Regions from separate parts of the Sinobaca sp. TMA16-18 genome, predicted to be linked through region 1. Evidence: predicted binding sites of a transcription regulator. Region 1 holds the regulator's gene; the other holds the start of a gene.

Evidence for each region. Region 1 encodes CtsR, which represses protease genes until heat stress. Its sites were predicted from a motif close to ATGGTCAATAAAGGTCAAACA; they were not measured.
Region 2: a site for CtsR is predicted at 2,683-2,703, ahead of clpP (ATP-dependent Clp endopeptidase proteolytic subunit ClpP). Genes of this name have one in related genera too.

What each region holds. Positions count from the first base shown of each region.
Region 1 covers NZ_JCAKFM010000013.1:45,099-60,611, forward strand. Annotated here, with positions in the region: gene rlmB (23S rRNA (guanosine(2251)-2'-O)-methyltransferase RlmB) at 1-414, opposite strand, end outside; gene AC5W14_RS16340 (Mini-ribonuclease 3) at 414-839, opposite strand; gene cysS (cysteine--tRNA ligase) at 844-2,241, opposite strand; gene cysE (serine O-acetyltransferase) at 2,241-2,915, opposite strand; T-box leader at 2,981-3,198, opposite strand; gene gltX (glutamate--tRNA ligase) at 3,206-4,669, opposite strand; gene ispF (2-C-methyl-D-erythritol 2,4-cyclodiphosphate synthase) at 4,689-5,165, opposite strand; gene ispD (2-C-methyl-D-erythritol 4-phosphate cytidylyltransferase) at 5,169-5,855, opposite strand; gene AC5W14_RS16370 (PIN/TRAM domain-containing protein) at 6,047-7,141, opposite strand; gene disA (DNA integrity scanning diadenylate cyclase DisA) at 7,200-8,285, opposite strand; gene radA (DNA repair protein RadA) at 8,313-9,686, opposite strand; gene clpC (ATP-dependent protease ATP-binding subunit ClpC) at 9,805-12,255, opposite strand; gene mcsB (protein-arginine kinase McsB) at 12,366-13,436, opposite strand; gene mcsA (protein-arginine kinase activator protein McsA) at 13,436-13,978, opposite strand; gene AC5W14_RS16400 (CtsR family transcriptional regulator) at 14,006-14,470, opposite strand; gene AC5W14_RS16405 (MgtC/SapB family protein) at 14,578-15,285, opposite strand; rRNA gene rrf (5S ribosomal RNA) at 15,409-15,513, opposite strand, start outside.
Region 2 covers NZ_JCAKFM010000009.1:70,680-86,192, reverse strand. Annotated here, with positions in the region: gene AC5W14_RS14710 (sugar-binding transcriptional regulator) at 1-804, opposite strand, end outside; gene rpoN (RNA polymerase factor sigma-54) at 1,020-2,375, opposite strand; gene clpP (ATP-dependent Clp endopeptidase proteolytic subunit ClpP) at 2,804-3,382, shown strand; gene AC5W14_RS14695 (HPr family phosphocarrier protein) at 3,622-3,876, opposite strand; gene whiA (DNA-binding protein WhiA) at 3,916-4,866, opposite strand; gene AC5W14_RS14685 (gluconeogenesis factor YvcK family protein) at 4,896-5,840, opposite strand; gene rapZ (RNase adapter RapZ) at 5,837-6,760, opposite strand; gene AC5W14_RS14675 (NUDIX domain-containing protein) at 6,735-7,226, opposite strand; gene trxB (thioredoxin-disulfide reductase) at 7,471-8,415, opposite strand; gene AC5W14_RS14665 (tetratricopeptide repeat protein) at 8,530-9,567, opposite strand; gene hisIE (bifunctional phosphoribosyl-AMP cyclohydrolase/phosphoribosyl-ATP diphosphatase HisIE) at 9,702-10,331, opposite strand; gene hisF (imidazole glycerol phosphate synthase subunit HisF) at 10,328-11,086, opposite strand; gene hisA (1-(5-phosphoribosyl)-5-[(5-phosphoribosylamino)methylideneamino]imidazole-4-carboxamide isomerase) at 11,080-11,817, opposite strand; gene hisH (imidazole glycerol phosphate synthase subunit HisH) at 11,810-12,454, opposite strand; gene hisB (imidazoleglycerol-phosphate dehydratase HisB) at 12,502-13,092, opposite strand; gene hisD (histidinol dehydrogenase) at 13,089-14,369, opposite strand; gene hisG (ATP phosphoribosyltransferase) at 14,371-15,003, opposite strand; gene AC5W14_RS14625 (ATP phosphoribosyltransferase regulatory subunit) at 14,996-15,513, opposite strand, start outside.

The DNA.
Region 1 (15,513 bases):
TACCGTCTGAGTGAGGCTGACCGACCGTCTTTTTGGAATAATCACCCCGTGCACGCCGGCAGCATCCGCTGTCCTCAGAATAGACCCTAAGTTATGCGGGTCTTCGATCTCATCAAGGATAAGAAAAAACGGATCTTCTCCGGCTTTATCTGCTTTTGCAAACAAATCTTCCATTTCTGCATAGCTGTAGGCCGCTACGGAGGCCACTATTCCCTGATGCTTTTGATTTCCACTGAGATCATCCAGCTTTTTTCTTGGGGCACTTTGCACGAGCACGCCTTTTTCTTTTGCCGCTTCCTGTACAGCAAGGGTCTGGGCTTTTCCCGTCCCTTCGGCCAGCCATATTTTATTAATATCCCTGCCGGCTTTTAAAGCTTCCAGCACTGCATTTTTTCCGGAAATCCACTCTTCCATTATTTATCCGCCTCTCCACCTGCTGTTGACATTTCAATAGCAAATGCAATAATTTCTTCCATTCGTTCTGTTTGATTCTGAAAATACAAATAGCCGAGAAGCGCCTCAAATGCCGTACTCTTTTTGTAGATAGAGACGTCAACATTTTTAGGAACACTTCCCGATTTGGCGTTTCTCCCTCTTTTTGAAATCCGGTCTTCTTCCTCACTCAGCTGTTCGTTGTCCCACAGTTCCTGGATTACTTTTGCCTGGGAGTTGGCTGAGACGTAGGAAACTGCCTGAGAATGAAGACGGTGCGGCCGCACTTTCCCCTCGGCAATTAAATACTGACGAATGTACAAATCCAGAACAGCATCGCCCATATAAGCAAGAGCGAGGGCATTGAGCTGCTTTGCATCTATTTTTTTGCGTAACGTTTCCAGCATAGCCCTACTCCCTTTTCCAACGGATACCCTGAGGTGTGTCTTCCAGTATAATCCCCATGTTTTTCAACTGATCCCGTATCTCATCCGCTCTTGCGAAATCTTTGGATTTTCTGGCTGTTGTTCTTTCCTCTATTAATTGTTCAATGTCTTCATCCAACAGCTGCTCTTCAGCTTCCATCGGCACGCTCAGGATCTTTCCTAATTCAGTAATGGTGGAAATAAACGTTTCAAGAGCCAGCTTGGAAGAATGCGGTTCCTGCAGATACTGATTAGCCGCTTTCGCCAAGTCAAAAAGAACGCTCACTGCATTGGCTGTGTTAAAATCATCATCCATCTCTTTAAGAAAAGCCTGCTTCTTTTCTGCAGCCAGCGCAAGCCACGGCTTTGCTTCTCCCAGATCCGCGCTCTCTTTCATCCGGTGCTTTAAGTTGCGCACCGTAGTCTGAATCCGCTCCAATCCGCTTTTTGCACTTTCCAGCAGCGATTCACTGAAATTAAGCGGGCTCCGGTAATGAGACTGCAGAATAAAAAAGCGGATCACTTCCGGCTTGTGGTGCTTAACTAAGTCATGAACCAGAATGAAGTTGCCCAGGGACTTGGACATTTTTTCGTTGTCAATCTGAATATAGCCGTTGTGCATCCAGTAGTTGGCCATCTTTTTTTCATTCAATGCCTCCGACTGTGCCAGTTCATTTTCATGGTGGGGGAAAGAAAGATCCTGGCCTCCGGCATGAATATCAATCGTATCCCCGAGGTATTTCTTTACCATGGCAGAACACTCAATATGCCAGCCGGGACGTCCTTCTCCCCATGGGCTTTTCCAGGAAATCTCATCAGGCTTTGCCGCTTTCCACAGCGCAAAATCCAGTGGATCTTTCTTTTTATCGCCTACTTCAATACGGGCTCCCGCCTGCAGGTCTTCAATCGACTGGGTCGAAAGCTGGCCGTAATTCTTAAAGGAACGTGTATGAAAGTATACATCTCCCTGCGATTCGTAGGCATAGCCTTTTTCAATCAGCAAGGCAATAAACGTAATGATTTCGGGCATTGTGTCCATCACTCTCGGATGAAGATCTGCCTTTTTCACCCCTAATGCTGCGGTATCTTCATGATACGCTTCAATAAATTTCTCTGCCAGCGCCGGAACCTCTTCTCCCAGCTCTTTAGCTGCCCGAATAATTTTGTCATCTACATCCGTAAAATTAGACATATACTGGACTTCGTAGCCGGAATACGTTAAATACTGACGGATCATATCAAACACAATAGCCGGCCGGGCATTGCCTATATGAATATAGTTGTATACAGTAGGGCCGCATACATACATTTTGACTGTGTTCCCCTCGAGCGGAACAAATTTTTCTTTTTTTCGTGACAGCGTATTATATAAATGGATTGCCATTATCTTTCTCTCCCCTGTGATGAACGGACCGTTTCCGTCTGCGTATATGCTTCTAGTTCTTTTTTCAGCTGTGTCAGTTCCTGTTCCAATTCTTTAAATCGGTCAGCCACCGGGTCCGGAAGGTTACTATGATCAAGTCCATCCTGCTCTACTTTAATTCCATTTTGTACGACGACCCGGCCGGGTATTCCTACTACGGTGGAATTGGCCGGCACTTCTTTTAAGACAACGGACCCTGCACCGATACGGGAATGCTGGCCAATGGTCATAGAACCGAGAATTTTTGCTCCAGTGGCGATTAACACATGATCTTCAATGGTGGGATGTCGTTTTCCTTTTTCTTTTCCCGTTCCACCGAGTGTCACTCCCTGATAAATTGTCACATTGTCCCCGATTTCGCATGTTTCACCTATCACTACACCCATTCCGTGGTCAATAAATAAACGCTGACCGATAACTGCCCCCGGATGGATTTCAATTCCTGTAATAAAACGGCTGAACTGGGAAAGCAGCCGGGCGAGAAAATACAGCTTGCGCTTCCACATCCAATGAGCGATTCGGTGAAACCAAATAGCATGGACGCCGGAATACGTCAGCACTACTTCAATTCTGCCTCTTGCAGCCGGGTCTTGATCGAACACAACATCAATATCATTTTTAAACGTTCTCCACATACTAATCTGTCTCCCTTCCTCTTGCGCTGCACCACTAATGAAAAAGAGCGTCTCTGTGCCCTCGGCACAGAGACGCTCTCGCGTGGTTCCACTCTGTTTTAAGAGCACTGTTTTCGGCTCTTCTTCATGATGTCATAACGGCATCGCTGCCGCTTCTGCCTACTTTATTCAACAGAAGGCTCCGGGAGGCATGTTCAGAAACTTTTTCCAAAACCACTCTCAGCCTGTGTGGTTTTCTCTGTATAGAAAAGCGTTTCATACTTTTTCCCATCTATGCTCTACTTATAAAATTACGATACGTGAACCGCCTGTTCCAAGCGTTTCTGCACGGTTTCTTTTCCGAGCAGTGCAATAGTATTCGGCAGATCCGGTCCGTGGGCCTGGCCTGTGACTGCTATGCGTATCGGCATAAATAAATTTTTACCTTTTTGGCCTGTTGCTTTCTGCGTTGCTTTGATAGCAGTTTTGATTTCCTGCGGCTCAAATGTGTCCAGCGCCTCAAGTTCTTCAGAGAACTGCTTCAGCACTTCCGGCACCGCTTCTCCACTAAGCACTGTCTGTGCTTCTTCATTATACGAAATTTCTTCTTTAAAAAACAAGTCCGTCAGCTCAACCAGTTCTGCTGCGTAATGCATCTGCTCCTGATATAAAGCAACGAGCTGCGTAATCCATTCGTATTCTTCTTTTGAAGGATTTTCCGATACCCGGCCCGCTTTTTGCAGATGAGGGAGGGCCAGAACAGTCAGCCGATCTACGTCGGCTTTCTTCACGTACTGATTGTTCATCCATGCCAGCTTATCTTTATCAAAAACGGCAGGCGCCTTGGAAACACGGTCGAGCGTGAACTGCTTCTCAAGTTCCTTCAGGTCAAACAATTCTTCTTCTCCTACCGGCGACCAGCCAAGAAGCGCGAGGAAGTTTACCAGTGCTTCCGGGAGGTATCCCAGATCTTTGTACTGCTCGACAAACTGAATGATTGATTCATCCCGCTTGCTCATTTTCTGGCGGTCCGGATTTAAGATTAAAGACGCGTGAGCAAACGTCGGCTTTTCCCAGCCGAAAGCTTCAAATAATAATGCCTGGCGCGGAGCATTGGATAAGTGCTCTTCTCCCCGGATCACATGGCTGATTTCCATTAAATAGTCATCAATGACTACAGCAAAGTTGTAGGTGGGAATTCTGTCCCGTCTGGCTATAACAAAATCACCGATACCATCCGTTTCAAATGTTACATTTCCCCGTACGGCATCTTCTACTACTACGTTTCGTCCCTGCGGTACTTTAAAACGGACAACCGGCTTTAAGCCCTGGTCCTCATAAGCTTTCTGCTGTTCCGGTGTCAAGTCGCGGTCGCGTCCGCTGTATTTAGGAGCTTCTCCTTTAGCCAGCTGGGCTTCTCTTTCTTTTTCCAGATCTGCTTCTGTCATATAGTCATAGTATGCTTTTCCTTCGTCAAGCAGCTGCTGAAGGTGCTTCTCATACGTATCCAAACGTTCCATGGAGCGGTAGGGCTCGTGCGGGCCGCCGATATCCATACTTTCATCCCACTCGATGCCGAGCCATTTCATGCTCTCCATTAACTTTTCCGTAGCATCTTCTACATTGCGGGCCTGGTCGGTATCTTCAATCCGAATAACAAACTTCCCGCCCTGGCTTTTTGCATATAGATAATTAAATAAAGCCGAACGTGCTCCGCCGATATGAAGATGTCCTGTAGGGCTTGGTGCAAATCTTACTCTTACTTCCCTGCTCATGCCATGATCCCCTCTCTTATTACGCTTGTTCTTTTAACAACACTACCGCATGGGCTGCAATGCCTTCTTCTCTGCCTGTAAATCCAAGCTTTTCCGTTGTAGTTGCTTTCACATTCACCTGGGACACGTCTGCTTTTGTAATTTGGGCAATCCGTTCCCGCATGCTTTGAATATGAGGAGCCATTTTAGGTTTTTCAGCTAATATCGTGCCATCTATGTTTCCAATCTGATACCCGCGCTCTGTGACGGTTTCCATCACTTTTTCAAGCAGTACGGCAGAATCAGCATCTTTAAACGCCTGATCGGTGTCGGGAAAGTGTTTACCAATATCTCCTTCTCCAATCGCGCCCAATATAGCATCCGTTACCGCATGAAGCAGCACGTCCGCGTCGGAGTGCCCGATCAGCCCTTTGCTGTGCGGAACGGTTACGCCCCCTATAATAAGTGGACGAGACGCATCCAGCTGGTGTACATCAAATCCGTGTCCAATTCTCATGTATTATTCCCCTCGTCTTTTCTGTAAAATGCCGATTGCCGTGATCATATCTTCTGGTGTCGTGAGCTTGATATTATCATAGCCCCCTTCCACGATATGAACCGGATGCCCCATTTTTTCTACGAGGCTGGTGTCGTCGGTGCCAACAATCTTCTGCTCCTCTGCTCTCCGGTAGGCTTCCAGTACGATAGGAAGGTGAAAAGCCTGTGGCGTCTGGACAGCCCAGAGGCTGCTGCGGTCAATCGTTTCAATGACCAGGCCGTTCGCTGCACGCTTGACCGTATCTTTCATGCGTACACCTAAAACGGCAGCACCGGTTTCCGAAGCTTTTTGGACAAGGTCTTTCAGGCGGGAAGCCTCAATGAACGGACGGGCCCCGTCATGGACGAGAACAATGCCTTCATCTTTTAACACTTTGAGTCCTTCGTAGACGCTGTCCTGTCTTTCTTTTCCCCCTGCAATCACATCGGTAACTTTTTTTATGTTCCATTTTTCAAATAACACGCGCATATCAGTAATTTCTGATGGATTAGCTACAACAATTATTCTGACACAGTTCGGATCCTTTTCAAAAACAGAAACCGTGTGAATAATAAGAGGTCGGTCCTCCAGCATCAAAAATTGCTTATTATGGCCTGCTCCCATTCGTTTTCCTTGTCCCGCTGCCGGAATTACTACCGCATACTTCATAAAACCTCTCCAATTACATGCTTTTATCATTACGTAAAGTCCCATATTATAATACACTTGTTAGCGGCAGGAAAGCAATGGTGTATCTTCTCCGTCCTCTATGCTCTCTGCCCGAACGGAGTGTATGTTTATCTGCCTGTATAAAAAAATCCTGCCCGGCGGCCGCAGCGGCTGCATGGCAGGAAAGGGCGTTATAACGCTTTTTCTATTAATTTAGGTTTTGCAAAAATCATCCGGCCGGCACTCGTTTGAAGCACGCTGGTTACGAGCACCTGCAGCGTTTTTCCAATATAGTCCCGCCCGCCTTCGACGACAATCATCGTTCCATCGTCTAAATAGGCCACGCCTTGATTATGTTCTTTTCCATCTTTAATCACCTGCACAGCTAATTCCTCGCCCGGCAGAAGCACCGGTTTTACAGCGTTGGCCAAATCATTAATATTGAGCACCGCCACGCCCTGCAGGTCGCAGACTTTATTTAAATTAAAATCATTTGTCACAACGATGCCTTCTCTTACTTTAGCCAGCTTCACGAGCTTGCTGTCGACTTCCTGTATGTCCTCGAAGTCTCCTTCGAAAATTTCCACTTCATTATCAAGCTCTTTTTGGATGCGGTTTAAAATATCAAGACCGCGTCTTCCGCGATTACGCTTTAACACGTCCGAAGAATCGGCAATATGCTGCAGCTCTTCGAGCACAAATTCCGGAATAACCATTTTCCCTTCAATAAATCCGGTCTGGCAGATATCAGCAATTCGTCCATCAATAATAACGCTTGTGTCGAGAATTTTGTCTTTGCTTCCCCAGCCAGCAGCAACTTCCGGTTTTTCTTTATCCTTCTCTGCGTTACGGGTGGAAGTAAAAAGACCCATCAGCTCATCTTTTTTCTTAAATCCAAGCTGAAAGCCGAAATACCCGAGAAAAAAGCTGATAAATCCAGGCAGTACCGAATTTACTACAGGAATCTGAAGGGTGTTCAGCTGAATCGTAACCAAAAACGCAATAAATAAGCCAAAAACCAGCCCAAGTGTTCCAAATAAAACATCTGTAATAGGCGCACGTAAGATAGCTTCTTCCAGCCGCTTCATCCATTTTACAATGTAGTCCGCAAGCCAAAAAGTAGCTCCAAAGAAAATAACCGCCCCTACTATACCACCAATATACGGGCTGGCCAGCCACGTAGGAATCGATGTAAGATTAAATAAAAATATAATATCAGGAATAAAAATAAATCCCAGCGTAGCCCCAGCCAAAATCAAAAAAAGCTGTACAATAAGTCGTAACACCGTGCCATCCACCTCCTTATTAGAATAAATACCCTAATTTCTTTGTTTTACTACTAGTTTATACATGTCTTTCTAAAAATAACTGTTCCTGGATCTGCTGCAGGCCCTCTTTAATCTTCTTCGCCCTGGCACTTCCAATTCCTTCAATTTCGTCCAGTTCCTCAATGGTTGATTCGGTAATCAGCGAGAGGCTTCCATATCCCTGCACGACATTTTCAATAATATATGGAGGAAGGCGCTTAATTTTATTTAAAATGCGATAGCCGCGCGGGGATATCGACTGATCTTGTATAGTAGCTGCCTCTGGGTGTCCTAGTACTCTCATTATTACGTTATCGTTGAGCAGTTCGTTTCGGTTCAATTTGGAAAGTCCTTTTAATACCGCTTCCGGACTGGTATGGGGATCTCTAACATAATCTTTGATAAGGTCATTTGTTTCCTGTTCCATACCGGCCAGCAGTTCATCAAGCTGCATTGTAATCAGACGACCTTCCGTACCTAGTTCGAGCACATAATTAAGAATTTCCTCTTTAATGCGCAACACAAGTTCTGCCCGGTGGAGCACCTGGGCGATATCCTGAAACGAAACAGTTTCTTCAAATTCCAGTGCCCCGAGATTAATGATGCTTTGATCCAAAGCCGATTTGTATTTATCAAGGGTTTGAATGCCCTGGTTGGCTTTTGTTAAAATCATTTCCATTTCGCGCAGGGAATAGCGGTGTTCCCCTTTATAAAGAGTAATAACCCTTCGTCTCTGCGATACGGAAACGACCAGGCTGCCGGTCTGCTTTGCCACACGCTGGGCTGTCCGGTGGCGGATACCGGTTTCACTCGAAGGGATATCATTATTGGGAACAAGCTGAGTATTGGCATATAAAATTTTAGCACCGTCCGCTGTTAAAATAATCGCGCCGTCCATTTTGGAAAGCTCATATAAATACGCAGGGGAAAACGCGCAGTTAATGTAAAAGCCGCCATCTACCATTTCTTTCAGCTGATCTGTATATCCTAAAACTATAAGCCCTCCTGTGTTGGCTCTAAGCACATTGTCTATACCACGCCTTAATTCAGTCCCTGGAGCAATATAGCGCAGCACCTCTCTCATAAATGTATGACGGCTTTCTTCCATTTCTATGACCTCCATGATCTGTTTCTTCCTTTTCTGCAGACATTACCTGGATATGGCTGTATCCAGTGCTTCTTCTAATGTCGTGACACCTATGACTTTTATTTTAGCAGGAGGCGTCCAGCCGTCCATATTTTTTTTGGGGATAATAGCTCTCGTGAAACCAAGCTTAGCGGCTTCCCGCACTCTTTCTTCAATTCTCGATACCCGACGAATTTCACCCGTTAAGCCAATTTCGCCGATAACAATATCTCCCGGATACGTAGCGTGATTTCGAAAACTCGACGCAATGCTGACCGCAATTCCGAGATCAACTGCGGGTTCGTCCAGCTTTACTCCGCCGGCAACATTTATATATGCATCCTGATTTTGAAGCAGCATGCCGAGGCGTTTTTCAAGCACCGCCATTAAGAGAGCAATACGATTCTGATCCACGCCTGTTGCGGTACGCCTTGGGTAAGCAAAACTCGACGGCGCGATCAAAGCCTGCATTTCCACTAGAATCGGCCGGGTGCCTTCCAACGAAGCAACAACGACAGATCCTGCCATCCCATTCGTGCGTTCTTCCAGGAAAATCTCCGACGGATTTTTCACTTCTTCCAGCCCGGCTTCTTTCATTTCAAAAATACCAATCTCATTTGTAGAGCCAAATCTATTTTTTACGGCCCGGAGAATCCGAAACGTATGATGCCGTTCTCCTTCAAAATACAACACTGAATCCACCATGTGTTCAAGCAGCTTTGGTCCGGCAATGGAACCTTGTTTTGTAACGTGTCCGACAATAAATATTGCAATATTACGGCTTTTGGCAATTCTCATAAAGGCAGAAGTTGATTCTCTGACCTGGGCCACACTCCCCGGCGCCGAGGTGACGGCCGGCTGATGAACCGTTTGAATGGAATCAATAATAACCAGATCCGGTTTGATATTATCTATCGCTTTTTCGATATAATCCATGTCGGTCTCCGCGTATACGTACAGCGTATCTGACGTCACGTGAAGCCTGTCAGCCCGGAGCTTTGTCTGTTTGATCGATTCTTCCCCTGAAATGTACAGTACTTTTTTCTGCCTGGCTGCCAAAATGGCAGAAACCTGCAGCAGCAGGGTCGATTTACCAATACCCGGATCTCCCCCTACCAGCACAAGCGAGCCTGGAACAATTCCGCCTCCAAGCACCCGGTTTAATTCTTCCATGGACGTTTTAATACGAGGCTCCTGATCTCCTGCTATTTTGGTAATGGATTGAGGCTGCTGGTTATTGTTTTCATTAAATGACCGACGCTCTCCCTTGCCGGCAGAAGGAGTCTCCATTTCTTCCACGAGCGTATTCCACTGATTGCAAGAAGGACAGCGTCCCATCCATTTGGTCGTTTCGTATCCACATTCCTGACAGACGAATTTTGTTTTTGTTTTGGCCATATATACTCTCCCGTTCTCTTAGGTGTACGTTTTTATAACCTTAAGCATGCTTTGTGATGAAAAAAACTGTCCGTAGTGCGAACACGCACTTCCGGACAGTTGTTCCAGGAAAACTGTTTTATGCTTTCGCTCCTGATTTTGTATCCACGATGAATTCTCCGTCTTGTACGTCAATAACAACGGTGCTTCCTTTTTCAATCGTTCCACGCAGAAGCTCCTCTGAGAGGCGGTCTTCAACGTTCTTTTGAAGCGAGCGGCGCAGTGGTCTTGCTCCGTACTCCGGATCGTACCCTTCGTCTGCAATTTTCTGCTGAGCGCTTTGAGTAAGATCAAAAACAATGCCTTGTTCAGCAACACGCTTTTTCAGTTCAGCAGCCATGAGGACAATAATTTTTTCAATGTGCTCTTTTTCCAGGCTGTGGAACACAATAATTTCATCAATACGGTTTAAGAATTCCGGGCGGAATGTATTTTTTAATTCTCCCATAACCTTATCACGCATATTATTATAATCTTTGTTTTCATCTGTGTGCGTAGTAAAACCAACGTACTTGTTCTTCTTCAGCATGCTCGCACCGACGTTTGATGTCATGATAATAGCCGTGTTTCTAAAATCGACTCTGCGGCCCTTGGAATCGGTAAGAAAACCATCTTCAAGCACCTGCAGCAGAATATTAAATACTTCAGGGTGGGCTTTCTCAATTTCATCCAGCAGGATAACAGAGTATGGATTGCGGCGTACTTTCTCTGTAAGCTGTCCGCCGTCTTCATATCCTACATAGCCTGGAGGAGAACCGACCAAACGTGAAGTGGAGTGGCGTTCCATGTACTCGGACATGTCTATCCGAATAACGGATTCCTCGTCGCCGAACAGTGTTTCAGAAACGGCACGGGCCAGTTCAGTTTTACCAACACCGGTAGGGCCAAGGAAAATAAAGGAACCAATTGGGCGTTTCGGATCTTTCAGTCCGGCTCTTGCTCTTCTGACCGCTTTGGAAACAGCTTTTACTGCTTCATCCTGGCCAATGACACGGCCGTGGAGGATTTCTTCCATTCTTAAGAGGCGGTCGGTTTCTTCTTCTGCCACTTTTGAAACAGGAATACCAGTCCAGCTTGCAACGATTTGTGCAATATCTTCTGTCGTTACTTCCGTGTTTTCCTGGCCCTGCTTTTCTTTCCATTTGTTTTTCATGTCTTCTACTTCTTCACGCAGGCGCTGTTCGCTGTCACGAAGAGATGCTGCCTTTTCGAACTCCTGGCTCTGGACAGCCGCATCTTTTTCTTTTCTTGTTTCTTCAAGGTTCTGCTCCAGCTCTTTAAGGTTTGGAGGAGCTGTATAGGAGCGAAGCCTCACTCTTGAAGCTGCTTCATCAATCAGGTCGATCGCTTTGTCCGGCAGGAAGCGATCCGGAATATAGCGGTCAGACAGCTTTACAGCTTCTGCAATCGCATCATCGGTGATTTTTACGCGGTGATGAGCTTCGTAACGGTCGCGCAGTCCGGCAAGGATCTGAACGGACTCGTCTGTAGTCGGCTCATTTACTTGAATAGGCTGGAAACGACGTTCAAGTGCCGCATCTTTTTCAATATACTTTCTATATTCATCTAAAGTGGTTGCACCGATACACTGCAGTTCTCCACGTGCAAGAGAAGGCTTTAAGATGTTCGATGCATCAATAGCACCTTCCGCTCCACCGGCACCAATTAAAGTGTGCAGCTCGTCAATGAACAAAATAACATTCTGTGACTGACGGATTTCTTCCATTACTTTTTTAAGACGATCTTCAAATTCCCCTCTATATTTAGTTCCAGCTACAACGGTACCCATATCCAGAGTCATAACCCGCTTGTTGCGGAGAATTTCCGGTACTTCGTTAGCAATAATAGACTGGGCGAGACCCTCTGCAATGGCTGTCTTACCAACACCCGGCTCCCCAATAAGGACCGGGTTGTTTTTTGTACGCCGGCTCAATACCTGAATAACACGTTCAATTTCTTTGCTTCTGCCGATAACCGGATCCAGTCCTTCTTCTTTGGCTACAGCTGTAAGATCACGTGCGAGGCTGTCAAGCGTCGGCGTGCTTGCATTGGATGCGCCGGTGCCTGATGGCTGCTGCTGGTTCCCTGAGCCGTCATTGCTTCCAAGAAGCTGAAGCACCTGCTGACGGGCTTTATTAAGGCTGACGCCAAGATTATTTAAGACCCTGGCTGCTACTCCTTCGCCTTCGCGGATTAATCCAAGCAGGATGTGCTCTGTCCCTACATAGGAATGACCAAGCTTTCTTGCCTCATCCATAGACAGCTCAATAACTTTTTTAGCACGCGGCGTGTAATGAATGGTTTTAGAACCTTCCTGGCTTGAACCAATTAAGGCTTCTACTTCTTTTTGTATTTGATCTGTTCCCAGATTAAGAGCCTGAAGGGCTTTGGCGGCAATACCTTCACCTTCCCGAATCAAACCCAGTAAAATATGCTCTGTGCCAATATTATTATGGCCAAGGCGAATGGCTTCTTCTTGCGCGAGGGCTAGTACTTTCTGTGCCCTTTCTGTAAATCGTCCGAACATCATATATCCATGCACCTCCGTAGGTTAGTTAAGTTCTTTAGTTGATTGTACCTAATATATAAAAATAAATCTTCTATTTGAATTAAAAACGCAGGAAGAATAGCTGAACCCGGTTAACGCGGTTCTATTTTCATACGTTCCCTGATTAAAGAAGCCCGCCTCACGTCCCGCTCTTTAGCTTCGAGTGGACGATCCGCATATTGCTGCAGAAATCCAGGCTGCATAAGAATCATCAGCTCATTTAGAATATTACCCTTTATATCGTTTATTAAATCAAGGTCAATACCAAGTTTCACATCAGATAAGCGTTTTGCGGCTTCTTTTGTCTCTATAATCCGGCTGTTTGATAATATTCCATACGATCGGAAAATACGGTCTTCTATTTGAATACGGGACGTCTTAAGAACCGAACGCCTTGCTTCGTATTCCTGTTCAATAATTTGGAGTACGATTCCCTGGAGATCCTCGACAATGTCTTCTTCTGATTTTCCGAGGGTCGTTTGGTTGGAAATCTGAAAAAGGTTTCCAAGCGCTTCGCTTCCTTCCCCGTAAATACCCCGGACTACAAAACCAAGCTGGTTAATAGCCGGCAGGAACCGGTTCAAAGCTTTCGTCATCACAAGCGCGGGCAGATGCATCATCACCGATGCTCTCATCCCTGTGCCGACATTCGTCGGGCAGCTCGTCAGGAAGCCTCGTTTTTCATCAAACGCATACGTGACTTTGCTTTCCACCCAGTCGTCGAGTTCATTGGCAAAGCGCAGGCCTTCTTCTGGTTGAAACCCTGGAAACAAACACTGTATTCTTAAGTGGTCTTCTTCATTCACCATTAAGCTGACCGATTCTTTTTCATTTAAAAGAACCGCTCCAGCTGTACTGCGCTCTGCAAGATGAGGACTGATTAGATGCTTTTCCACCAGCATCTTTTTTTCATTTTTAGAAAGCTCTTCCATATTCAACAGCTCCAGGCTGCCTGCAAAGCTTTCCCTGCTTTCGGTTAGTTCTTTGGAAACAAAACCTCTCAGCGTTTCTGCCGAGTGCTCGGAAGAAATAATAGGAAATGGATAATCATTAAGATTTCTGGCAAACCGAATTCTTGTACTTAATACAATATCCTTCTCTGCTCCGCTCTCTTCTTTCATCCACGGGCTCAGCGCATTTGATATGAACCGTTCCAGAGACATCAGCTTTCCTCTCCTTTCGGTTTCATCTGCCGTTCAAGCTCTTTAATGTGGTCGCGAATCGAGGCGGCTTTTTCAAATTCTTCTTTTGCCACCAGGTCTTTCAGTTTTTGACGCTCTTCATCGATTTCACGCTGGACCTGCATTTGAGCTCCGGACCGTTTAGGTATTTTTCCGTGGTGGCGGAGGTTTCCGCTGTGTACTTTCTTAAAAATCGGATCCAGCTTTGCTTCAAAAGCTTCGTAACAGTTCGTGCAGCCGAAACGCCCGGTTTTTACAAACCGCTCATAAGACAAGCCGCAGTTATCACACACCAGCGGCTTTGGGGCTTTAGTGTAGGGAGCTGAATTATCGTTTTTTAATGGTTTATCAAATTTTAAAATACCAGAAAGCAGATCGTGGATTGAATAGCTGTTCGTTCCATGAATTGTTTCTCCTTTTTCCCGGGCGCACTCTTCACATAAATGAACTTCTGTTTTCTGACCATTTACTATTTTAGTAAAATGAAGGCTGGCTTGTCTCTGCTGGCATTCCTGACAAAGCATGGCTGAGCCCTCCTTTCTGTAGTAAGCTTATCGATATCGAAGGCTTTGAAGCATGGCTTTTAATAAATGGGCTCTAAGAAAATCTCTTTCTTCCGGATCTTTTAAGGCAAGTACCGTGCGGTCTACGGCAGAAAGCATAATATTAGCCTCTCTTTTGGAAATAGCTTCCTCTTCAAATAGTCTCATTAAAATACTTTCAGCAGATACTTGATCCACCTTGCTTCCAATCAGTTCAACAATCTGATCGACCAATTCTACATGGTCATCTACTTTAATACGGATAATACGGATATACCCGCCGCCGCCTCGTTTACTCTCCACAACATATCCTTTTTCAATTGTAAAACGAGTACTAATAACATAATTAATCTGTGAAGGCACGCACTCAAACTGCTTGGCCAGTTCACTTCTTTTTATTTCAATTAAATCTTTCTCGCTCTGTGTCAACGTTTGTTTAAGGTAGTGCTCAATAATATCTGATATATTCTTCACTGGTTTACCCTCCTGTCCGCTGCCGTTATAGGGTCTAACGCGTAACAATAACAAGGTATTGACCTTGACTATCTTTGACTTTAATATAATACAAATACATAGCTATTTCAAGTTATAGTCATTGTAACTTCGACTTCCACCGTTCCACTCTGAGAATAGAGCGCCTCATATAGGTCAGCCTGCTTTACAGAACGAGGGACTTCTACATGAAGGGTAAAGATTCTCGTCGATTTCCCCTCGTCAATTTTTTGCTCTTTTACTTTTGTCACCGCTACTTTTTGCTTTTCAAGGGCTTGAATAATATCACCCAACGAACCTGCATATTTATACATAGTGACTGTAATAGAATTCGATGCGGAAAATGGCCGAAACATACGGTCCACTTTATTTAATAAAAGAAGACTGAGCAGTACGATCAGCGTAGCAAAAGCGGCTGGAATGTACATACCAGCACCGGCTGCAAGACCAATAGCCGCAACCACCCAAATGGAGGCAGCGGTTGTCAGTCCCTTAATAGAGGCGCCCTGTACAATAATCGTTCCAGCTCCCAAAAAACCTACCCCACTAATCACATAAGACGCAAGCCTGGACGGATCATACGCGACAACATCTTCATTTACACGAAGATAATCCTGAAAGCCGAACAGAGCCATAATCATAACAAGGCACGCACCGGTTCCCACCAGCATATGCGTTCGAAAGCCCGCGGGATGACGCTTTATCTCTCGCTCTATTCCAATTACACCAGCTAAAGCGGCGGCTGCCAAAAGCCGGATAAAGATAACAACCAGATCATAATTGAAGATAGACTCCATACTAAGTCCCCCGTTCTCTGCTGTGCATGTGCAAAACAATGAAAGCTCTATATAAATGAAAGTATAGTATAAAAGAACATATAAAAAAAGCACTCTTCCCAAAAGGGAAAAGTGCTTGCATTGGCCCGGCAGCGTCCTACTTTCACAGGGGGTCGCCCCCCAATTATCATCAGCGCACAAGAGCTTAACTTCCGTGTTCGGCATGGGAACGGGTGGGACCTCTTGGCT
Region 2 (15,513 bases), on a different contig from region 1:
CCCGACAGCCGCTTTTTCTTTAATCTGCTGTACGGCACTGTCGCTCGTTTCACGCCGGTCCGCCATAATTTCAGCTTCGCCGATGCCGTGAATCACAATTTTTGCTTTACGGATAAGAGCCAGCAGTTCTTTAATGCCCGGTTCCAGACTCAGCGAAGCTCTTGTTTCACTGCTCAGCTGGTCCGGTACGTGCAGAAGCCTGTAGGCCGCCCGGGCTTTGGTAGCCATTGTCGAACTGATCGTGTTCGACTGAATTTCCACCTTTTCGCCAAGTCCGCCTCTTGCCGGTACAAAAACCGCGTCTTTCCACTTTTCAGATGGGCTGACCATATCGGCCACGGCTGCAAGCGTAGTGCCGCCGGCCACGGCAATGATATCACCGGGGACTATCTGTTTTTTCATCTGCTGTACGCAGGCACGTCCCAGTTCTTTCTTTACCCAGCTGTATTCGTCGCTGTCTCCGGAAACAACAATAACTTTCTCGACGTTCAGCACTTCTGCTACCTGCTTTTCCAGATCTTCAAGTCCGAAAGCAATTTTCATCGCCGCTTCCATCCCCTCCAGAAGCTTTTCTCCTTCATCAGAGAGAGTCATGCCGGACGGATGGATCGTAATCAATCCCTGGTTCTTTAAGAATGTCACTTCGGTCCGCAGTACTCTTTCAGAAAGATCCAGGCTGACAGCAAGTGTTCTTCTGCCGACCGGCTGCATCAGCCGAAGGTACTGAAGAATCCGATAGCGTTTCCCCATAATTTCTAAAATGTCGGGCTGCAGTTTTTTCTGCCATTCGAGTAGTTCTCTCATTCAGGGTTCACCTGTTTTCTCTCAGGGACACTTTTTGTCCCATATAGACATTTTAAGTCCCACTTTATCAAAAGATAATACCTAGGGATTTCCCTAAGCGATGGTTCAATCTTCTGATAAATTCATTATACCAAGAATAAAATAACTTAGCAATAAAAAAGAAAGGACGGTTTAAGCTATATCCTGCTTATTCCCGTCCCTTCATTTTTAAAACATCAGGCATATCGTTTTCTTTTGGAAGACGGTGCAATCTGCAGCTCCCCGCGGTACTTCGCAATAGCGCGCCGGGAGATCGCAATACCGTGTTCTTCCTTTATGAGCTCGGCTATCTTCTGGTCGGACAGCGGCCGGATTTTATTTTCCTTCTCCACCATTTTATTCATTATTTCTTTAATGACATTGGTGGACGTCTGCTCTCCTTCTGCATTGTTCATTCCTGCAGAAAAGAAATGTTTTAGTTCAAACAATCCATGCGGCGTCTGCACGTATTTGTTTGTAGTCGTCCGTGATACGGTCGATTCATGCACTTCCGCCTCTTCAGCAATCTCTCTGAGCGTCAGCGGTTTCATGCCGGACGGACCGTTCTCAAAAAACGGTTCCTGAAAGCGGAGAATAGCTTCGGTGATTTTGCGGAGCGACGTCTGCCGCTGGTCAATGCTTTTTAACAGCCAGACAAGCTGCTTGTACTTTTTGCGGGCATATTCTCCCGCCTCTCCCTTTTCCCCGCTTTCAAGCAGGTGCCGGTATTGTTTGTTGAGTCTTATTTTCGGCAGGCTTTCGTTGTTGAGCACTACAGTAAAAGCTCCATGTTTCTTTTCTACATACACATCCGGCGTAATCGCTGCGGATTCACTTTTTCCAATGCAGGCGCAGGGATGCGGGGTCAACTGCTGAATCGCGTCGTAAATGCCCTGCACGTCCTCTACGGAAATATGCAGCGCCTTTGCGATCTGCTTCCATCTTCTTGCTGCCAGGTCTTCGAGGTGATGTTCCACCACTTCAATCACAAGCAGATCAGATGCATGATTTCTTTTTAACTGCAGAAGCAGGCATTCCTGGAGATTTCTTGCTCCAACACCTGCAGGCTCCAGCTTTTGCAGCATTTGGATACCCTGCTCATATTCTTCTTCTGTAATGCTGTAGAAACGGCCCGCTTCTTCCCAGCTTCCCTGCAGGTAGCCGTTTGTATCCACATTGTCGGCCAGATACAACAGCAGCTCCCTGTTCTGGTCTGCTGTATCCATAAAGCGGATCTGGCTGTATAAATGGTCAGCCAGCCCTTCTTCGTAGGCCAGGATTCTATCCAGGTAGGATTCGTTCCTTCCCTCATAGGCTTCATATCCGTCTCCATAATCATCCGTCCACATCACTGGACTGTCGTATATAGGTGTTTCCTTTTCTTCCAGAACTGGTTCTTCTGTTTCTATAAGAGGATTCTCGAGAGCCTGCTCCGATATGTAATCAGAAAGCTCTTGAGTTGAGAGCTGAAGCAATGAAATGGCCTGGCGAAGTTCCTGCGTCATCACGAGGTTCATCGTCTGTTTTTGAAACAATCCCATTTCTAAATTCATATAAAATGACCCCTCTTTCTTGTAAGCGCTTTCTACCGTTTATTATATCATAGGTGAAATGATCGTCTATATGTAATTAGGCCTTCATACTAAGTGTAGCAAACGTACATGAAGCCAAACTATCCTGTGGCATATAATCTTCCATAGTTTTAAGAGGCAGAAAATAGGTTATACTCTCTATTAGGCACTCTGCACTGCTTATTCTTTTATTTTCGCTTTTGAAGATTGAAAGGTTCTCTTTACTCTTGTTATAGTAAGAGAAGCGAATTGGCTCTGGAAAATAAAAAGATAAAAAATAAGCGCTTTTTATTTGACCAACATTGACCATTCGAGTATGATATAACTATTCTCAACAATACAGGAAGCCCAGCTGTTTCCTGTTATGGAGTCAGTATTTACACATTTTATATAATAGGAGGAAATAAGACATGAACTTAATTCCAACAGTAATTGAACAAACAAGCCGCGGGGAAAGAGCATATGATATTTATTCCCGCCTTTTAAAAGACCGCATCATTATGCTCGGTTCTGGAATTGACGATAACGTGTCCAACTCCATCGTAGCCCAGCTGCTGTTTTTGGCAGCAGAAGATCCGGAAAAGGATATTTCTATTTACATTAACAGCCCAGGCGGCTCTATCACTGCAGGTATGGCTATTTACGATACGATGCAGTATATCCAGCCTAAAGTTTCTACTATCTGCGTTGGTATGGCAGCTTCTATGGGAGCATTTCTTCTTGCAGCCGGTGAGCCGGGCAAGCGTTTTGCTCTTCCAAACAGTGAAGTAATGATTCACCAGCCGCTCGGCGGCACACAGGGTCAGGCTTCTGATATCGAAATTCACGCCCGCCGCATTATTCAAATGCGCGAGAAGCTGAACCAGATATTAGCAGATCGTTCCGGTCAGCCGCTTGAAGTCATTCAGCGCGACACAGACCGTGATAACTTCATGACAGCACAAGAAGCAAAAGAATACGGCCTGATTGACACCGTTTACGAAAAATAATCCAAAAAACCCTCTCTCCAGCTTATGGAGAGAGGGTTTTTTTAGATTTTTGGTGAAACCGTTTCATTAGCTCATCTATATGTGCCGCCGTTTCTTTAAGAAAGACTGCTTAGAAATACAAAGAATGAACCAGGCATGGCCTGCAGCAAACGTCGCCTATACAAGCTTTTGTATAAAATATACACGTTTTTGCTTTTTTTCCCTTAAAAAACCCTCTCCTTTTTTGAGGAGAGAGCTCTTTATTCTTTCTTTACATAGTCCACCAGTGCCTTCATGGCTTCTGCTTCATCGTTGCCATTGATCATTATCTTTATAGAGGCGCCGTTTCGAACGGCAAGACTCATAATCCCCATGATGCTTTTGGCGTTAACGACCTTTCCATCCTTTTCAATGGAAATATCCGAATGAAATCGGTTGGCTTCCTGTACAAACAAAGCCGCCGGCCTTGCCTGAAGACCTGTTTTCAACTGAACCTCTACGTTCTCTTCTACCATGTCTATCTCCTCCAGCTGCCAGTTATGCCTTCTATTATACTATGAAACCGTTTCCCCGTTTCGGATTTTTTCAGCTAATTCATCAATTTTTCGAAGCCTGTGGTTCACACCTGATTTGCTGACCGGTCCGCCTGAGGCCATTTCGCCCAGTTCTTTCAGCGTAACATCCTGGTGCTCCACTCTCAGCTCTGCAATTTCCCTGATTTTATGCGGAAGGTTTTCAAGGCCGATTTCCCGTTGAATCAGACGGATATTTTCCACCTGACGAAGAGCCGCTCCTACTGTTTTATTGAGGTTGGCTGTTTCGCAGTTCACCAAACGGTTCACGGAGTTGCGCATATCTTTCATAATCCGGACGTCCTCAAAATACAGGAGGGCCTGATGGGCACCGATAACACTGAGAAATTCGGTTATTTTCTCGCTTTCTTTCACGTATAGAATATAGCCTTTTTTCCGCTCCAGGCTTTTGGAAGGAATGTGAAACTCTTTAAAAAGCTGACGGAGGGAATAATTGTGCTCCTCGTAATTTGAGAATATTTCCAGGTGATACGAAGACGTATCCGGATGATTGATCGATCCTCCGGCCAGAAAAGCCCCGCGCAGGTAAGCCCGTTTGCAGCAGGATTTCTTGATCATATCCGGAGATATAGACCGGACAAACCGGTAGTTTTCTTCCATAATATGAAGATCCGCCAGAAACTGCTGGGTGTTTTCTTTGATCCGTACAATATAAACGTTATTTTTCTTTAAGCGCATTTTCTTTCGAACGAGTACTTCGAGCTGCATATCGTTGAATCCTTTTTTGATCAACGTATAAATGCGCCTGGCAATCGCCGCATTTTCCGTAGAAACGTCAAGCGTCAGCAGGCCGTTTCCAAATGTCATCGTTCCATTCATCCGAATAAGCGCAGCAAGTTCTGCCTTCACACAGCAATCTCTTAGTTCCAGCTGTGTTAATTCTTTTTTAGTCATTGCTGCAAATGACGACATAGGCTTTTCACCGCCTCTTTCTACTTCGCCTACAGCTCCATAAGAAGAGATTGAGCGACTTTGACTGCATTATGGCGCAGAACCATCCCGTCGTAACGGATGAATTCGTCTTCTACCACACGGCAGCCGAAGGCCCTCATTTTTTCTTCATCATACGGAACCGGATAGGCGTCCTCTTTTTGATATTTTTCAATGAGCTCATCTGGAATCACTCCATTGTTCACCAGGACTGTTTCAATGAACTGCTCATGGGTATGATTAAAAATAGCCTGTACGTGATCTGATGCGGAGAAGTTATCTGTTTCTCCTTTTTGCGTCATCACGTTGCAGATATATACTTTTCTTGCTTTGGAATCCTGAATTGCTTCAATAATACCCGGTACTAAAAGATTCGGCAAAATACTAGTGTATAAGCTTCCCGGTCCCAGCACAATTAAATCGGCTTCTTCGATTGCCTTTATGCTTTCTGGAAGCGCTTTAATTCCTTCCGGACGCAGAAAGACGTGACGGATCTGCTTCTCAGCCCGTGGAATGGTTGATTCTCCCTCCACCGTTGTTCCATCCATCATTTTTGCATGAAGCACAACGCTCTGGTTTGAGGAAGGCAGTACTTTTCCGCGTACATTTAATACGGTGCTTAACTCGCTGATTCCTTTGGCAAAATCACCTGTAATGGAAGTCATGCCTGCAAGCAGCAGGTTGCCGAGAGAATGCCCGACCAGTCCTTCACCGGTTGTAAACCGATGCTGAAAGAGCTGCTCAATCATAGGCTCCACCTCTGCCAGGGCGACAAGGACATTTCGCACGTCCCCGGGCGGAGGAATGTTCATTTCTTTCCGCAGACGGCCGGAGCTTCCTCCGTCATCTGCCACGGTAACAATGGCTGTGATATCGACCGGAAAGGTTTTCAATCCCCTCAGTAATACAGACAGACCTGTCCCTCCGCCTAAGACGACAATGTTAGACCGTTTCATACAAGCAGGCCTTTTGCTTTTTCAATATCACGGTGCGTCGTAGACAAAGCATACGAGGAAGAAAAGTGCGCAGAAAGGTATTCAGCCAATGTAACAGACCGGTGTTTTCCGCCGGTGCATCCAATCGCAATAATGAGCTGGCTTTTTCCTTCTTTCTTGTACTGAGGCAGCATATAGTCAAGAAGATCAATTAATTTTGTTAAAAATTCCTGTGTTTCCGACCATTTCAGAACGTAGGAAGACACTTCCTCCTGCAGGCCGGTTTTCGGCTGCAGCAGTTCTACGTAATGAGGGTTTGGCAGAAATCTTACATCAAACACAAGATCAGCGTCGATCGGAAGACCGTATTTAAACCCAAAAGACATCATATTAACAGAAAATACATCTTTCGCCGTCCCGGAAATGTACTGAATAATTCGTTCCCGCAGCTGTTTGGGCTTCATTTCACTCGTATCAATCACCTGAGCCGATCGGCCTTTGAGCTCCGCGAGCATATTCCGCTCCTGCTGAATCCCTTCTAGCGGGGCTTCTTCTGCAGCAAGAGGATGGGAGCGTCTTGTTTCTTTATAGCGCTGCACGAGGACATTATCTTTTGCATCCAGATAGAGAATATGAAGATTCAGATTCTGCTTGGCAGACAAATGATCCACTGTTTCAAATAAATGTTCAAAAAACTCTCTGCCGCGCAGGTCAATAACGAGCGCAATTTTCTTTACTTTTCCTTCTGAGGATTCCACCAGTTCGATAAAGGTTGGAATAATAGCAGGAGGAAGATTATCGACACAGTAATAGCCTAAATCCTCAAAGCTTTGCACAGCTACCGTCTTTCCCGCACCTGACATTCCCGTAATGATAACTACATCTAAATCATTTTCACGGTTTCCCACGGCATCTTCATCCTCTCTCATTTCCAGATTCATTCAGTTCTCCCCCATGTAACTGGTAAGAGATAAGTTCATTATCCGGTGTAAAATAAAATGTTCCGTACATCACGCCTTTTCCAAAAAGCGTATGCTGCAGAATATGATAATCACCGGGATTCATATCCAATTCGCTCACACTGCTTTTATCGATCCACTCCAGCAGGCCTTCCGGTGAATATTCCCAGGCGGTTCCTTCCCATTCCGATGCTTCAAAAGCAAACAGCATCCACTCCGAAATGGTTTTCCCCTGGTCTTTAATCACCATCGTATAAATCCCTCGTATGTTTGGATTTTTCACTAATATATTTGTTTCTTCTTTTATTTCCCTGACCGTGGAAGTCTGAACGGATTCCTCCGGTTCCATTTTCCCTCCGGGAGCGACCCACCACAAACGGCTGGGCTTTTGAAGCATAAGTATCTTTCCATTATCATCATGAATAACACAATTTGTTATCCGCTGCATGCTCATCACCTCACATTGCCTATTCTTAAGTATACTATTCCTTTTCTTTTCCCACAAATAGAAAATCACCATTTCTAAAGAGAGAACGGGTCCCAATTCCGACTGCTTTATTGTAAAAAAAAGCACAGGCTCAGCGGCCTGTGCTTAAAAATAAAATAAGGGGGTGGTGTTATTCATGCAATACCCTCTATTTATTGCATCTCTATTACAGTAAGGTTAAAATATTTTTACATTATCTTCCTTATTATGCCTGGACGGCGTTTTTCAGTTCTTCTACATACTTTTGAGCCGTCTGGGCAGCAAGAGAGCCGTCTCCTGTGGCCGTGACGATCTGGCGCAGGGTTTTTTCACGAAGATCGCCAGCTGCAAAAATACCGGGAATCTTCGTTTCCATTTCTTCGTTGGTTACAATATAGCCTTCTTCGTTCGTAATGCCGAGATTTTTTACGGCATTGTTAAGCGGCAGCATGCCGACATAGACGAATACACCTTCCGTCGGGAAATCATAGTCCTCGCCCGATTTCAGGTCCGTCAGCGTCACGCTTGATACTTTATTATTTTCTCCGTTGATTTCTTTTACAACGTGGCTCCATTTAAAGTCAATCTTATCGTTAACAAAAGCACGCTGCTGAAGAATTTTCTGGGCGCGCAGTTCATCGCGGCGGTGGATAACCGTTACTTTATCGGCAAAACGGGTAAGGTACACCGCTTCTTCGACAGCCGAATCTCCTCCGCCTACTACGACAATTTCTTTTTTACGGAAAAACGCTCCGTCACAGACGGCACAGTAGGATACGCCGCGCCCGCCGAGTTCTTTTTCACCGGGAACGCCCAGGTTTTTGTACTCAGCGCCCGTTGTTACAATAACTGCTCTTGCTTTATATTCTTTATTTCCCGCAATAACGGTTTTATATTCTTTTCCTTCAATAATTTCTTTTACATCGCCGTACGCATATTCTGCGCCGAACTTCTTTGCATGTTCAAACATTTTATTGGACAGGTCGGGACCAAGAATATGCTCAAAGCCGGGATAGTTTTCGACGTCTTCGGTGTTGGCCATCTGTCCGCCGGGGATCCCGCGCTCCAGCATAAGTGTGTCAAGCTCTGCACGAGAAGTATACACTGCTGCTGTCATTCCCGCCGGGCCTGCCCCGGCAATAATTACATCATAAATTCTTTCTTCACTCACGCGTAAGTCCTCCTTTTGGTTGGTTCCTTTTTTATTGTTTGCTCGTTGTTATCGGAATGTTGTATCGTTCTGTTTCATCGTATGAGTTTTTCCAACCGGCGTCCACTAATCTGCTTACAGCTTGTAATGCTCTTTTACTGCAGACTGAACGGTTTCCCGGGAAAGACTGTCTCCACGCCAATGTGCCAACAGGGCGGCGGCCGTCTGGTTGTCTTTGTTTACGCTCTGCTTCCACTGCTTTTCAGCCTGAACTGCTCTTCCGGACTGATACGCCGATGCTCCGAAAAGTAAATGGAACCCTTCCTGGGTCGGCGCATGCCGTTTGATGTAGCGTTCAAAAAGCAGGCGGGATTCTTCGTAATACCCGAGCCGGCATAACGTAGAAGCCGAGTAAAAAAGGTGCGATTTATCAAGCGGAATAATGTTCTGCAGCAGTTCTGCTGTCTGTTTTGCTTCGGTTTCCCTGCCCATTTCCGCATAAAGTACGGCGAGCTGGCACAGTGCCGGCAGGTACATATGCTCCTGAACAATATCTTTTACAAGCGCCAGCGCTTCTTCGGTCCGGTCCTGCTCGTGCAGGAGCCGGGCAAGCTGGCATTTTGCCGGCAGATAGGCCGGGTAGTCGGCAATAATTTCTTCCAGAAGCTCATCTGCTTCCGCATACTGCTTTGTTTTCATTAAACGTTCCGACTTTTCGTATTTCATAATCAGCTCTTCTTCCTGCTGATTGTTTTCTTCTTCTTCGTCTTCGAGCAGTAGATCCAGCAGATCCTGGGCGTCTTTGGAAAAATCGCCCTCCGGCTGCATCGCCAGATAGGCTTCTGCCATTTCTTTCGCTTTATCAAATAAACCAAGGTACACATAATTATTGGCTAAAAAGAAATAGCATTCGCTCAGGCTGCTGTCCAGGTCTTCCAGCACGTGCCAGAGCAGGCGGTTGGACTCTTCGTACTCGCCGGTGTCTGAATAGACGACGGCCAGCTGGCATTGAAACACCCCCTGGGATGGATCCATTTCAATCGCTTTTTTCAAATATTTGACCGCGCGATCCAGCTCTCGCTTTTGAAAAGCGTGGATGCCGCGTTTAAAGTAATGTTCTTCGTTTTGCAGAAACGGCAGTACTCTGCCGGTTTTTTCTGTTAATGACTTCATTCACTCTCTCCCTCCAATTGGGGTCCCGATTGCAATAAGAGTAGTATATCATTTATTCAAACGATAAGAAAAGTGCTATTATCGGGAATCGCCCGTAAAAAAGCCCGCTGCTTTTCGGCAGCGGGCGCAGAATCTTATTTTTTATGACGTTGGCCCAATACGTCCAGGACGTCATCAAGCGGAAGCTTCTGCTCTCTTAACAGCACAAGCAGATGATAAAGAAGATCGGCGGTTTCCCACTTTAACTCTTCCGAATCGCGGTTTTTGGAAGCAATAATAACTTCGCTTGCCTCTTCTCCGACTTTTTTCAAAATTTTATCCACCCCTTCGGTGAATAAATACGTCGTATACGCCCCTTCCGGCATTTCCGCTTCGCGCTCGGCTATAATCTGCTCGAGCTCATTAATGATCGCAAAACGGTCCGGCTGCTTCTCCGGTACCTGTTCCCCGAGAAGAGAAGAGGTAAAGCAGCTGTAGGAGCCGGTATGGCAGGCAGGACCTGCCGGGTGAACGAGAACAACCAGAGAATCGGCATCGCAGTCATAGCGGATGTCTTCGACTTTCTGAATGTTGCCCGACGTTTCTCCCTTGTGCCACAGTTCCTGGCGGGAACGGCTGTAAAACCAGGTTTCTTTCGTTTCGATGGTTTTCTGCAGAGACTCTTCATTCATGTAGGCGAGCGTCAGAACTTCTTTGCTCACGGCATCCTGGACGATCGCTGGTATATAGCCTTTTTCATCAAAGGTCAGGTTGTTGCTGTTCATCGTACCCGGACCCCTTTCTCTCGTAAGTATGTTTTTACTTCTTCAATGGACGTTTCTTTGTAATGAAAAATCGAAGCGGCAAGCGCGGCATCCGCGTTTCCTTCTTCAAATGCTCCTACAAAGTGTTCGCTCAATCCGGCGCCGCCGGACGCAATAACCGGGACGTTTACGACTTCATTGACCGTTTGGAGAAGCTTAATATCAAAACCGGTTTTGGCTCCGTCCTGATCCATGCTCGTTAAGAGAATTTCCCCGGCTCCGCGGCGGACGGCTTCTTTTACCCAGTCCTGAATTTCCCAGTCTGTCGGTGTTCTCCCGCCATGCGTATACACACGCCAGGAACCGAGCGCTTCTTCGTATTTGGCATCCACGGCGAGCACGATGCACTGCGATCCAAAATGATCCGCGCCTTCGTTGATCAGCTCTGGACGATCGACTGCGGCAGTATTGACTGACACTTTATCCGCTCCGGCCCGTAGAATTGCGCGCATGTCCTCGAGGGTATGAATGCCCCCGCCGACCGTGAACGGAATTGCGAGCGCCCCTGCGACTTCCTCCACTACTTCCACCATCGTTTTACGTCCTTCATGCGATGCGGAAATATCAAGGAAAACAAGCTCATCCGCTCCCTGGGCGTCATATATCTCCGCCAGTTCGACGGGGTCACCGGCATCGCGGAGGTCTACGAATTGAATGCCTTTTACTACTCTTCCTTCTTTTACATCCAGACACGGAATAATACGTTTGGTCAGCATGAGCCCTCCACCTTTCTTAAAGCATCTTTCATCGTAAACCGGCCTGTGTAGACAGCTTTGCCAATAATAGCCCCGCTGATTCCTTTATCTTTGTACGAAGCGAGCTTCTGCAGATCTTCAATACTGCTGACACCGCCGGAGGCAATCACTTCCCGGCCGGTTTCGCGGGCAAGCTCGGCTATGGCGTCCACGTTCGGACCGGATAGCATACCGTCTTTTGCAATGTCCGTGAAAATAAACGTTTTCGCTCCGTGGGCGGCCATTTCTTTCCCAACGTTAACCGCCGTCATTTCAGACGTTTCGAGCCAGCCGTTCACCGCTACATAGCCGTCTTTTGCGTCAAGGCCAATCGCAATTTTTTCTCCGTATTCGGCAAGCATTTCTTTGGCAAAGTCCGGGTGGCTGATGGCTACACTTCCGAGAATAACCCGGTCGACTCCACGGTCAAGGTAGTAGGCTACATCTTCTTTTGTACGAATACCGCCGCCGATCTGCACACGCATGCTCAGCTTCACTGCCTGGAGCACATGCTCATGATTGATCCGCTTTTTGGCCTTTGCGCCATCGAGGTCCACCATGTGCAGCCACGAGGCACCGGACTGCTCAAACGTGCGCGCCATATCTACCGGCGATTCGCCGTAAATCGTTTCCTGATCGTAATCGCCCTGTACAAGGCGTACACATTTGCCGTCTCTCATATCGATAGCCGGATATAATACAAAATCACTCATACGTGTTCCGCCCCTTTGCTACGTCGGTCACGAAGTTTTTAAGAATGCTCATGCCGACTGTACTGCTTTTTTCCGGATGAAACTGCGTGCCGATAATGCGCCCGCGTCCGACGATAGCCGGCACGTCGCCTGCGTAATCACAAACAGCGATCAGGACGTCCTCATCTTTTGTCTCAATAACATAGGAGTGCACGAAATACACATGGCCTTCTTCCACATTCCGGAGCACGTCGTGATCGGGCAGTCGGAATTCGAGCTTATTCCATCCCATGTGGGGAATCTTTAAAGCTGGATCCATGTCTTTCCGCTTGGAAAAATGGCGTGCATAGCCGGGAAGAAAGGCAAGGCCTGCAGTATCGCCGTTTTCTTCGCTGCCGTCAAACAGCAGCTGCATGCCAAGGCAGATGCCGAGCAGCGGATTGCCGTCAGCCGCCCATTTTTTAATAAAGTCTTCCTGGTTTTTTTCTTTCAGCAGCGTCATCGCATCTTTGAACGAACCGACACCTGGAAGGATCAGACCTTCTGCTTTGTTCAGCTCTTCGGGGTCTTCGGAAATAAAGTAAGGCTGGTCCAGGCGTTCAAGCGCCTTGCTTACGCTGTGAAGATTACCCATTCCATAATCGATAATACCAATCATGCACGTCCACTCCTTGTCTATTTCTATCAATCAGGCTCTATTGTTTATTACAGCATTCCTTTTGTAGAAGGTACACCTTTCACGCGTTCATCCAGCTGGGTCGCTTCATCGAGCGCCCGTGCCAATGCTTTAAAGACAGCCTCTATCATATGATGCGTATTAAATCCGTAATGCACAATTACATGAAGGTTCATTCTGGATTCCAGGGCGAACTTCCAGAGAAATTCATGGACAAGCTCCACGTCGAACGTTCCTACCTTCTGAGCCGGAAATTCTCCGCGGAATTCCAGATGCGGCCGGTTGCTCAGGTCAACAACAACCTGCGCCATCGCTTCATCCATCGGTACAAAGGCATTGCCGTAGCGGCGGATGCCTTTTTTATCGCCGAGCGCGTCTTTCAGTACGTGGCCGAGACAGATCCCGATATCTTCTGTCGTATGGTGGTCATCTACGTCGGTGTCGCCTTTTGCATCCACGGTCAGGTCAAACTGGCCGTGCTTTGTAAACAGATCCAGCATATGTGTCATGAAAGGAACGCCGGTTTCGATCCGGCTCGTTCCTGTTCCGTCCACCTGAAAATCGAGTGTGATATTCGTTTCATTTGTTTTTCGTGTAATCGATGCTTTCCGTTCCGTCATTCGACTTTCTCCCCCTTTTTACGTATATCCACAGCCCGGGCGTGCGCTTCCAGGCCTTCCATGCGTGCAATAGCGGTAACGTCTTCAGCATCTCTGAAAAAGGCCTGCTCGCTGTAGGAAATAACGCTTGATTTTTTCACAAAATCATCCACGCTGAGCGGACTCGAAAAACGGGCGGTGCCGTTTGTCGGCAGTACATGGTTCGGCCCTGCAAAATAGTCGCCAAGCGGCTCCGGGCTGTAAGGCCCGAGAAAAATAGCTCCTGCGTGACGGATTTTCCCCATGATTTCATATGGAAAAGCGGTGATAATTTCCAGGTGCTCCGGGGCAATATCATTTACTGCCTGCACGGCTTCCTCCATCGAATCAGCCACATAAATCGCACCGTGGTCTTTAATCGAAACCTGGGCGATGTCTTTTTTAGGAAGGTCTTTAAGCTGTTCTTCAATTTCTGCTTTCGTTCGTTCGGCAAGTTCCCGTGATGTTGTCACGAGAACGGAGGAGGCCATCTGATCGTGTTCAGCCTGGGAGAGCATATCGGCTGCGACAAGCTCGGCGCGGGCTGTTTCGTCAGCGAGTACAACAATCTCACTCGGTCCGGCGATCATATCGATATCGACCCATCCATACACGGCGCGTTTGGCAAGCGCTACGTACACATTGCCGGGACCGACAATTTTATCCACGGCTTCCACACTCTCGGTGCCAAAGGCAAGCGCGGCTACAGCCTGGGCGCCTCCAGCTTTCAGGATTGTTTCTACGCCAAGCTCTGCTGCCACGACAAGAACGGTTGGAGAAACTGCCCCCTCTTCGTTCGGCGGAGTGGCCATCACAATACGCCTTACCCCTGCCGTCTGGGCCGGGATTACATTCATCATCACCGTCGATGGGTAGGCCGCTTTTCCGCCCGGTACATACACGCCGGCAGAATCAAACGGCGTGACCTTCTGTCCAAGCACCGTTCCGTCGTCTTTTGTGACAAACCAGGACTGCTGCACCTGGCGCTGATGGAAGTCACGGATGTTGACGATAGCGCGGCGCAGCGATGCCAGATGCTCCGGATCAAAGGCTTCATACGCCTGCTCCATCTCTTCTTTTGTAACAAAAAGCTCGTCTATTTCAACATTGTCAAAGATTTCGGTCAGTTCGCGGAGCGCTTTATCTCCCTCTTCACGAACGCGTGTAATAATCGCGTCTACCGCTTCACGCTGCTTTTCGTTTCCGGTTTCCACATCTCTCTTTAACTGAGGCTTTCCGGCTATTTCCTGAATCTGCATATTACTCCTCCTCTACCACTTTCGCGAGCCGTTCCACTACTTCATCAATTTGTTTGTCTTTAATTCGATAGCTGACCGGGTTAACGATCAGTCTGGATGTAATCGGTACAATCGTTTCCAGTTCCACAAGGCCGTTTTCTTTCAACGTCTGCCCGGTGGAGACAATATCTACAATCCGGTCGGCGAGCCCAATCATCGGAGCCAGCTCAATCGAACCGTTTAGTTTAATAATTTCCACCTGTTCGCCCTGTTTTTTGAAGTACTGTGCTGCCAGGTGCGGGTATTTGGACGCGACTTTTGGGTTGATATCTGTTTTCTGATAGCCGGGAAGGGATGCGACGGCCATATAGCAGGCACTGATATGAAGATCAAGCACTTCGTATACGTCGCGCTCTTCTTCAATCATCGTGTCTTTCCCTGCTACGCCGAGGTCTGCGACACCGTGCTCTACATAAGTGGGCACGTCCATCGGCTTGGCCAGAATAAAACGCATATTCGCTTCCGGCGCGTCTATAATTAGTTTACGGGAGTCGTCAAACTCCGGCGGAATGGGAAAGCCCGCTTCTCTTAACAGATCGACTGCTTCTTCAAAGATACGCCCTTTCGGCATTGCTATCGTTAAAAAATCACTCATGCGTACCGGCCTCTTTCTTTTTTCCAATGTAATAATACAGATCCGCGTAAGCTTCACTCAGCTGGTCCACGCTTTCTACCCCCTGCAGGTCCTGAAGCACGACACGCTCTCCGTTTTTTCTGCGCTTTACTGCTTCTGCGATTGCTTCTGCGCGGCGCTCTTTGCTGAACACGATACACGACGGCTCCGGAAATTTCTCAGAAGGCTGAAGCGCCTCTGCGAGAAGGTCCAGGCGAATACCAAACCCTGTTGCCTGGGCCGGACGGTCAAACTTCTCCAGGAGTTCATCGTAGCGCCCGCCGCTTGATAATGGTACGCCAAGATTGCTGCCATATCCTTCAAACACGATGCCCGTATAGTAGCTCATGTGCATGACCAGATTAAGGTCCAGCGTAACTAATTCGCTCACGCCGTAGGCTCTCAGCACGTCAAACAGCTGGCGGAGGTCTTCAATGGCTTTTTTTGCCTGCGGGTGACTGCTTAAGGCGGATGCTTCTTCGAGCACGGACT